2 regions of the Streptomyces sp. f51 genome follow, and region 2 is predicted to be linked to the other one. Evidence: riboswitches for the same ligand, from Rfam matches in the RefSeq annotation. Region 2 holds a riboswitch; the other holds the start of a gene.
What was found. A riboswitch is a leader RNA that binds a small molecule or an ion and turns the genes downstream of it on or off. The one in region 2 is predicted to bind glycine.
Positions count from the first base shown of each region.

Region 1: another riboswitch for glycine. It lies ahead of gcvP (aminomethyl-transferring glycine dehydrogenase); the one in region 2 lies ahead of gcvT (glycine cleavage system aminomethyltransferase GcvT).

Region 1 covers NZ_CP149798.1:890,308-894,716, forward strand. The annotation lists gene gcvP (aminomethyl-transferring glycine dehydrogenase) at 1-2,014, opposite strand, end outside; glycine riboswitch at 2,193-2,288, opposite strand; gene WJM95_RS04015 (PRC-barrel domain-containing protein) at 2,403-2,771, shown strand; partial or broken gene WJM95_RS04020 (DNA polymerase IV) at 3,041-4,402, opposite strand.
Region 2 covers NZ_CP149798.1:5,283,976-5,288,384, forward strand. The annotation lists gene glyA (serine hydroxymethyltransferase) at 1-667, opposite strand, end outside; gene gcvH (glycine cleavage system protein GcvH) at 680-1,057, opposite strand; gene gcvT (glycine cleavage system aminomethyltransferase GcvT) at 1,211-2,329, opposite strand; glycine riboswitch at 2,476-2,572, opposite strand; gene WJM95_RS23165 (AAA family ATPase) at 2,724-3,437, shown strand; gene WJM95_RS23170 (enhanced serine sensitivity protein SseB) at 3,525-4,301, shown strand.

The DNA of each region.
Region 1 (4,409 bases), 4.4 Mb from region 2:
CCTGGGCGCAGATGTCGGCGACGTGCTCCTCGAACACACCGTGCGTCGAGGGGTACGTGATCATCAGCACCGACAGCTCGTCGCGGTACCGCTCGATCTTGGCGCGCAGGTCCTCGACGTCGATCTCGCCGTCGTCGGCGGTCTTGACGACGACGACCTTCATGCCGGCCATCACGGCGCTGGCGGCGTTCGTGCCGTGCGCGGAGGACGGGATGAGGCAGATCGTGCGCTGGTCGTCGCCGTTGGCGCGGTGGTAGCCGCGGACGGCCAGCAGACCGGCCAGCTCGCCCTGCGAACCGGCGTTGGGCTGGAGCGACACCTTGTCGTAGCCGGTGACCTCGGCGAGCTGGTCCTCCAGCTCGTGGATCAGCGTCAGATAGCCCTGGGCCTGCTCGGCGGGGACGAACGGGTGCAGCTGCCCGAACTCGGGCCAGGTGACCGGCTCCATCTCGGTGGTCGCGTTGAGCTTCATGGTGCAGGAGCCCAGCGGGATCATGCCGCGGTCGAGCGCGTAGTCGCGGTCGGAGAGCTTGCGCAGGTAGCGCAGCATCGCCGTCTCGGAGCGGTGGTCGTGGAACACGGGGTGCGTCAGGTACGCGTCCGTGCGCAGCAGCGCGTCCGGCAGGGTGTCCTCGGCGCTCGCGTCCAGCGCCTCGACGTCACCCTCGACACCGAACGCGCTCCACACGGCGGCGAGCTGCTCGCGCGTGGTCGTCTCGTCGCACGAGATCGACACCCGGTCGGCGTCGACGGGGTGGAGGTTGACGCCGTTCGCGCGGGCGGCGGCGACGACCTCGGCGGCCCGGCCCGGGACCCGCACGGTGAGGGTGTCGAAGTACGCGCCGTGCACGAGCTCGACACCGCCGGCGGTGAGTCCGGCGGCCAGGACCGTGGCGTAGCGGTGGGTACGCCGGGCGATGGTCCGCAGGCCCTCGGGGCCGTGGTAGACGGCGTACATGCCCGCCATGACGGCGAGCAGCACCTGGGCGGTGCAGATGTTGCTGGTCGCCTTCTCGCGGCGGATGTGCTGCTCACGCGTCTGGAGGGCGAGGCGGTACGCCTTGTGGCCGTCGGCGTCCACGGACACGCCGACCAGGCGGCCGGGAAGGCTGCGCGCGAAGTTCTCGCGGACCGCCATGTAACCGGCGTGCGGGCCGCCGAAGCCCATCGGCACGCCGAAGCGCTGGGTCGTGCCGACCGCGATGTCCGCGCCGAGCTCGCCCGGCGAGGTCAGCAGGGTCAGCGCGAGCAGGTCGGCCGCCACGGTGACGACGGCGCCCAGCTCGTGGGCCTGCTCGACGAGCGGCTTGATGTCGCGTACGGCACCGGAGGCGCCCGGGTACTGGACGAGCACGCCGTTGATCTCACGCCCGGCGAGGTCGGCCGGGATGCCGTCGGTGAGGTCGGCGACGACGATCTCGACACCGGTCGGTTCGGCACGGGTCTCTATGACCGCGATGGTCTGCGGCAGCGCGTCCGCGTCGACCAGGAACAGGCCCTTCTTGTTCTTGCCCATGCGGCGGGACAGCGCCATGGCCTCGGCGGCGGCGGTGCCCTCGTCCAGGAGGGAGGCGCCGGAGGTCGGCAACCCGGTCAGCTCGGCGACGACCGTCTGGAAGTTCAGCAGCGCCTCAAGGCGGCCCTGCGAGATCTCCGGCTGGTACGGCGTGTACGCGGTGTACCAGGCCGGGTTCTCCATGACGTTGCGCAGGATCACCGGCGGCGTGAAGGTGCCGTAGTACCCGAGGCCGATCATCGAACCGAGCACCTGGTTCCGGTCCGCGAGGGAGCGGAGCTCGGCCAGGACCTCGGCCTCGGTGCGGGCGGCCGGCAGCTTCAGGGCCTCGGCGTTCTTGATCACATCCGGCACCGCGGCGGCGGTCAGCTCGTCGAGCGAGCCGTAGCCGACCTGCGCGAGCATCTTGGCCCGTGCTTCGGAGTCGGGTCCGATGTGGCGCTGCTCGAAGGGGATTCCCTGTTCGAGCTCGGAGAGCGGAATGCGAGGGGCGGTCATGGCGGAGGCCTCCTGGTCTGACGCGACCTTCGAGGGGCACCCCGGCACGGGTACCCCGACGGCCTCCCCCTCTGTCATCTCAACCTGAGAGTTTCACCGGATGGTCCCGTGGACGATCCGGCTTTCACCGTCGGTGAGGGCGGGGGCCATCGACACCCGCCCTGCTTTCCAGAGTGACCTCGTCCGTGCGGTACGTGAGCCTGAGAGATTCCGGGGAGGAGTTGCTCCTTCGGCGCCTCCGACGAAATCCGGAGGACTCTCCCGCACGGGATCAGCAGCCGCTTGCCAGCCTACCAGCGAGGACAAGACGACAGCCTTCGAGTGGCCGCCTTCACAGATGTGCTCTTTTGTAGTACTTACGGATGAGTTTGCGACCACTGGAGGGACCGTGCAGACCGACATCGATCCGCGCAACCTGATCGGCCGCAAGGCGTTCGACAGCAACGGCACCAAGATCGGCACGATCGACGAGGTCTACCTCGACGACGCGACCGGTGTCCCGGAGTGGGCGGCCATACGCACCGGGCTGTTCAGCAGGGACGCCTTCGTGCCCCTGGAGCCCAGCGAGCTCGTCGAGGGGACCCTGCGCATCCCCTTCGACCGGGCCCTGATCAAGGATGCCCCCGACTTCGGTGTCGGGCGCCACCTCTCACCCGAACAGGAACTCCAGCTCTACCACCACTACGGCCTCGACGTGGCGTCCCCACCGCCGCCGGACCGCGACTTCGGCCGCCTCGCGGGCTCGGAGGACACCTGACCCCCAGGCCCGGGGCTCGACGCCCCGCCCTCCGGCACCGGCCCCCCGGGGCCCGGCACCCCGCGTACTGACGCGGGCGGCCCGGGACGGGACACCCCGCGGTCCGACACCGGCGGCCCGAGGTGTCGCTTTCCGGCGTCCGACGCCGACGGCCCGGGCTTCGATGCCGACAGTCCGGGCTTCGACGGTGACGGCACAGGGCCGGGTGCCCCGGCCTCCGACGTCACCGGCCCGGGATCGAACCCGGGGTCCGTCCGCGGCGCGTCGGCGTCCTCGGGTCTTCGTTCCACCAGGGGCAGCGGGTCGGCGGGCTCCAGCCCCGGATCGTCCGTCCGGAACGTCCGCACCCGGCCGGGCCCGGAGTACGGCGTCTCGAACCGCACGGTGACCCGCCCCAGCCCGCTCCCCTGCACCCAGCCGTGCCCGAACTCGGCATGGCGGACATCGTGCCCGGAGGGCCACCGCCGCTCCACGGGCGCCGCCTCCCCGGCCACGGCCACCTCCACCGGTTCGTCCGCCGTGTGCTCCTCGGCCGCGGGCTCCCCCTCGGCGGCGGCCGCCTGAGCCTGGGCGAACAGGTCCTCCTGGGTGTAGTCGGCGAGCCCGGAGACACCGACACCCAGCAGACGGACGCCACCCGTCGTGTCCACGCCCTCCAGCAGCCGGGCGGCGGCCTCCCGGACGACGCCGGGGTCGTCCGTGGGCCCCCGCAGCGTCTCGGACCGGGTCAGCGTCGAGAAGTCGTACCTGCGCACCTTCAGCACGATGGTCCGGCCCGAGAGACCGGCCCCGCGCAGCCGCCGCACACACCGGTCCGCGAGCCGCTGCACCTCGAGCTCCACCCGGACCCGGTCGTGGATGTCCACGTCGTACGTGTCCTCGACCGAGACCGACTTGGTCTCCCGCTCGGCCACCACGGGCCGCTCGTCGTGGGCCAGCGCCATAGCGAACAGCGCGTGCCCGTGCGCCTTCCCCAGCAGCCGTACGAGCTCGTCCTCGCCCGCCTCGGCCAGCTCCTCGACGGTGGTGATGCCGGCCCGGCGCAGATGGTCGCCGGTGGCCGGCCCCACTCCCGGCAGCGTCCGCACCGTCATCGGCCCCAGCAGCGCCCGCTCGGTGCCCGGCTCGATCAGCACGAGACCGTCGGGCTTGGCCTGCTCCGAGGCGATCTTCGCCAGCATCTTGGACGCGGCGAGCCCCACCGACCCCGTGAGCCCCGTGACGGCCCGGATGTCCGCGCGCAGCTTCGCGCCCGCCAGCAGCGCCGACGCCTCGTCCCACGCCGTCCCGCCCGCCTCCAGGTCCACGAAGGCCTCGTCCAGGCTCAACGGCTCCACCAGCGGCGACAGAGCCCGCAGCAGCCCCATCACCTGCTCGCTCACCTCGCGGTACAGCCCGAAGCGCGGCACGAGATAGGCGGCGTTCGGGGCGCGCCTGCGGGCCTGTGCCATGGGCATCGCCGAGTTCACCCCGAAGACGCGTGCCTCGTACGAGGCGGTGGCGACGACTCCACGGGGTCCGAGACCACCCACCACGACGGCCTTCCCGCGCAGGCTCGGCTTGGACGCCTGCTCCGCCGAGGCGAAGAAGGCATCCATGTCGAGATGCAGGATCGTGGGCGCGGTTCTCACATCTCCG
Region 2 (4,409 bases):
CCACGTCCGCGAACGGGACGGGGTTCGGGTGCAGACCCGCCGCGACCAGACCCGCGAAGTGGGCCATGTCGACCCACAGGAAGGCCTCGACCTCGTCCGCGATCCGGCGGAACTCGGCGAAGTCCAGCTGCCGCGGATACGCCGACCAGCCCGCGATGATGACCTTGGGGCGGTGCTCCTTGGCGAGCCGCTCGACCTCGGCCATGTCGACCAGTCCGGCCTCGTCCACGTGGTACGCGACCACGTTGAACTGCTTGCCGGAGAAGTTCAGCCGCATCCCGTGGGTCAGGTGGCCGCCGTGCGCCAGGTCCAGGCCGAGGATGGTGTCGCCGGGCTGGGCCAGCGCGAACAGCGCAGCCTGGTTGGCGGAGGCGCCCGAGTGGGGCTGCACGTTGGCGTACTCGGCGCCGAACAGGTCCTTGACCCGGTCGATGGCGATCTGCTCGGCCACGTCGACGTGCTCGCAGCCGCCGTAGTAGCGGCGGCCCGGGTAGCCCTCGGCGTACTTGTTGGTCAGGACCGAGCCCTGGGCCTCCATGACCGCGACCGGAGCGAAGTTCTCCGACGCGATCATCTCCAGGGTGGACTGCTGGCGGTGCAGCTCGGCGTCGACGGCGGCGGCGACGTCCGGGTCGAGCTCGTGGAGAGGGGTGTTCATAAGCGACATGCGGGTGACTCCTCAGCCGGCCGTGAAGGCGGTGTACTCGTCGGCGGACATCAGGTCCTCGGGCTCGTCCGCGACGCGCACCTTGAACAGCCAACCGCCCTCGAAGGGAGCGGAGTTGACCAGGGCCGGGTCGTCCACGACGTCCTGGTTGGCCTCGACGACCTCACCGTTCACCGGGGAGTACAGGTCGCTGACCGACTTGGTCGACTCCAGCTCGCCGCAGGACTCGCCCGCGGTCACCGTGTCACCGACCTCCGGGAGCTGGGCGTAGACCACATCGCCGAGCGCGCTGGCCGCGAACTCGGTGATGCCGACCGTCGCGACGCCGTCCTCGGCGACGGACAGCCACTCGTGCTCCTTGCTGTAACGCAGCTGCTGGGGGTTGCTCATGGCCTGAATTCTCCTGTACGCGGTGGAGTGCTGATGGAGGGAAGCGTGGGTGACCGGGCGGATGTGCCCAGGGTCACGTCCGGGGCCCGGGGAGGGGCGCCCGTCAGGACCGGCGCCCGCGGGCATCCGTGTCGTGTCCGGTGCGGACCGGTGTCACTTCTGCCGCTTGTAGAACGGCAGGGCCACGACCTCGTACGGTTCGTGGCTGCCCCGGATGTCCACGCCCACACCGGCGGTGCCCGGCGCGGCGTGCGCGGCGTCGACGTACGCCATGGCGATCGGCTTCCCCAGCGTGGGCGAGGGGGCGCCGGAGGTGATCTCACCGATCACCTCGCCGCCGGCGCCGACCTGGTAGCCGGCGCGCGGCACCCGGCGTCCCTCGGCGATCAGACCCACGAGGACCCGCGGCGGGTTCTGCTCGGCACGGGCGGCGGCCTCCTCGAGCGCCGAGCGCCCCACGAAGTCGCCGTCCTTCTCGAACTTCACGACCCGGCCGAGACCGGCGTCGAAGGGGGTCAGCGAGGTGGTCAGCTCGTGCCCGTACAGCGGCATGCCGGCCTCCAGGCGCAGCGTGTCGCGGCAGGACAGACCGCAGGGGACGAGACCGGCGGGGGTGCCCGCGTCGGTCAGCGCCTGCCAGACCTTCTCGGCGCCGGCGGGGGCGACGAACAGCTCGAAGCCGTCCTCGCCCGTGTAGCCGGTGCGGGCGATCAGGGCCGGGACACCGGCCACCGTGCCCGGCAGGCCCGCGTAGTACTTCAGGCCGTCCAGGTCCGCGTCGGTGACCGCCTTGAGGATGCCGGGGGACTCGGGGCCCTGCACGGCGATCAGCGCGTAGGCGTCACGGTCGTCGCGCACGACGGCGTCGAAACCGGCGGCGCGCTCGGTCAGCGCGTCCAGCACCACCTGGGCGTTGGAGGCGTTGGCGACGACCATGTACTCGTGCTCGGCCAGGCGGTAGACGATCAGGTCGTCCAGGATGCCGCCGTCCTCCTGGCAGATCATGGTGTAGCGGGCGCGGCCGACGCCGACGGTGGCGATGTTGCCGACCAGCGCGTGGTTCAGGAGAGCCGCCGCCTGCGGGCCGGTGACGGTGATCTCGCCCATGTGGGAGAGGTCGAAGAGGCCGGCCTTCGTACGGACGGCGACGTGCTCGTCGCGCTCCGAGCCGTAGCGCAGGGGCATGTCCCAGCCCGCGAAGTCGGTCATGGTCGCGCCGAGCGAACGATGCAGGGCATCGAGCGCGGTGTGGCGGGGTGCGTTGCTGCTCATCGGTCTGGCTCCCAAGGCATGACGGCGAGGTCGTTCCTCCCCATCTGTCATCGGAACCTGAGAGGTTCATCAGGACCCCACGAAACGGTGGTCCTGACTTGCACCTTGGGTGGAGCCACGGTGAGCGGCCCGCTTTTCAGATGTGCCTCGCCCGCGCGGTAACGGGGCCTGAGAGATTCAAGGGAGGGACTTGCTCCTTCGGCGCCCGGGTACACGTACCCAGGACTCTCCCGCGCGGATTCAAGCGGCCGGTATGCAGTTGGCGCGGCCATCATCGCACGCGTTCCCCGATCACGGCAGCCCGCCATCTGTGACACGGCTGTGGCGGTCCGTGCACGGAAAGGAGAAGCGCCGGGCATTACCTTCTCTTTACACTCGGGGGAGATGGAACTCCATGTCCGAGGAGATGGACTCCATGTCCAAGGGGAGGACGGCCACGGTGGACAGGACCACGGCGTACGCGACGACCTCGGGTCTCGCCCTGCCCGAGCAGCCCGGCGCACCGGCCCGGGGGGCCCGCGGACCGCGCCCGGCGGCCGTCGTACGGGATCTGCGCGACCGGGTCGGACGCAGTCCGCACGGGCTGCGCTTCGGCGAGCGCGACCTCGTCGTGGTCACCGGACTGCCCGGCAGCGGCAAGTCGACGCTGATGCGGCGGGCGGTGCGGGGCACGCGCGTCGACTCGCAGGACACCCGCGACCGCTGGGACGGCCGGATGGCCGGACTGCTGCCGTACGCCGTCTACCGCCCCCTGGTCCGCCTCGCGCACTACGCCGGTCTGCGCCGGGCCCTGCGCACGGGCGGCGGACTCGTCGTGCACGACTGCGGTACGCAGGCCTGGGTGCGCCGCTGGCTGGCCCGCGAGGCCAGGCGCCGAGGCGGGGCGCTGCACCTGCTGCTGCTCGACGTCACGCCCGGCACCGCCCTGGAGGGCCAGCGCGAGCGCGGCCGGGGCGTCTCGCGCTACGCCTTCGCCCGTCATCGCGGCGCGCTCGCCCGGCTGCTGAGCGCCGCCGAGCGGGGGGACCTGCCCGAGGGCTGCGGTTCGGCGGTGCTGATCGACCGGCACGCGGCGGACGTGCTGCGCAGGATCGACTTCGGCGGCTGACCGGCGGCGGTGGCCCGTGGGCCCGATGCGCCGGACAGGCCCTAACCTTTCCAGCCGGAACAGTGGTTCGAAGCGGGCGGTGGACAGATGGATTTCCCGGCACAGGCGCACCCCCAGCCGCACGGCGGCTGGCCCGGCAACGAGCTGGAGGAGGTGTTGTCCTCCTCCCTCGGCGTGCCCGCGGGGCCCTCGGCGGCGGCTCGCATCGTCGAGGTGCTCGGCCGCAGCTTCGTCTGGGTGCCGCTGCCGAACGGCGGCGGCCCGCAGAGCGGCGCGCTCGACCTGCCCACGATGGACCTCGGGGGCCAGGTGTACGTCCCCGTCTTCAGCTCCGAGGAGCAGTTCCGCCAGGTCGTCGGCAGCCACATGTCGTTCACGATCGCGCCCGCCGTGGAGTTCGCCCGCGGACTTCCGCCGCAGGTGGGCATCGCGGTGAACCCGGACGGCGTGGTCGGCGTGCCGCTGCCGCCGCCAGCCGTCGCCGAACTGTGCCGGGCCGGGCGGACCGAGCTGGACGGGTCGGCCGGCGGGGGCCGGGTGCGGCTCTTCGAGCCCGACTGGCAGGACGACCCGATGGACTTCCTGGCGGCGGCCTCCGCGGAGTTCGCCGCGACCGGCGTCGTCCTGAGCGCCCGCCGCTGTCTGGCCAGCATCGAGGGCGACGAACCCGTCATGTTCGTCGGCGTCGAGCTGTCGACGTGGGAGGGCGACGTCCGGGCCCTGCCGCTGGACGCCCTGGGCCGCGCCCTCGGCCGGGTTCCGGTGAACATTCCGGTGAACCTGGTCCTGCTCGACGTGACGCAGGACCCGGTCGGTGACTGGATGCGGGCCCAGGTGCGCCCCTTCTACCAGCACGGTCACTGAGCGGCGGCCGCCCGGAGGACGCCGGGCGGGGGCGTCCGCCCGCGGCACGGGGGCCGGGCCGGCCCGCACGGCGGTTTCCGGCTCTCTCCCGCTTCCCCCGGCGGAGCA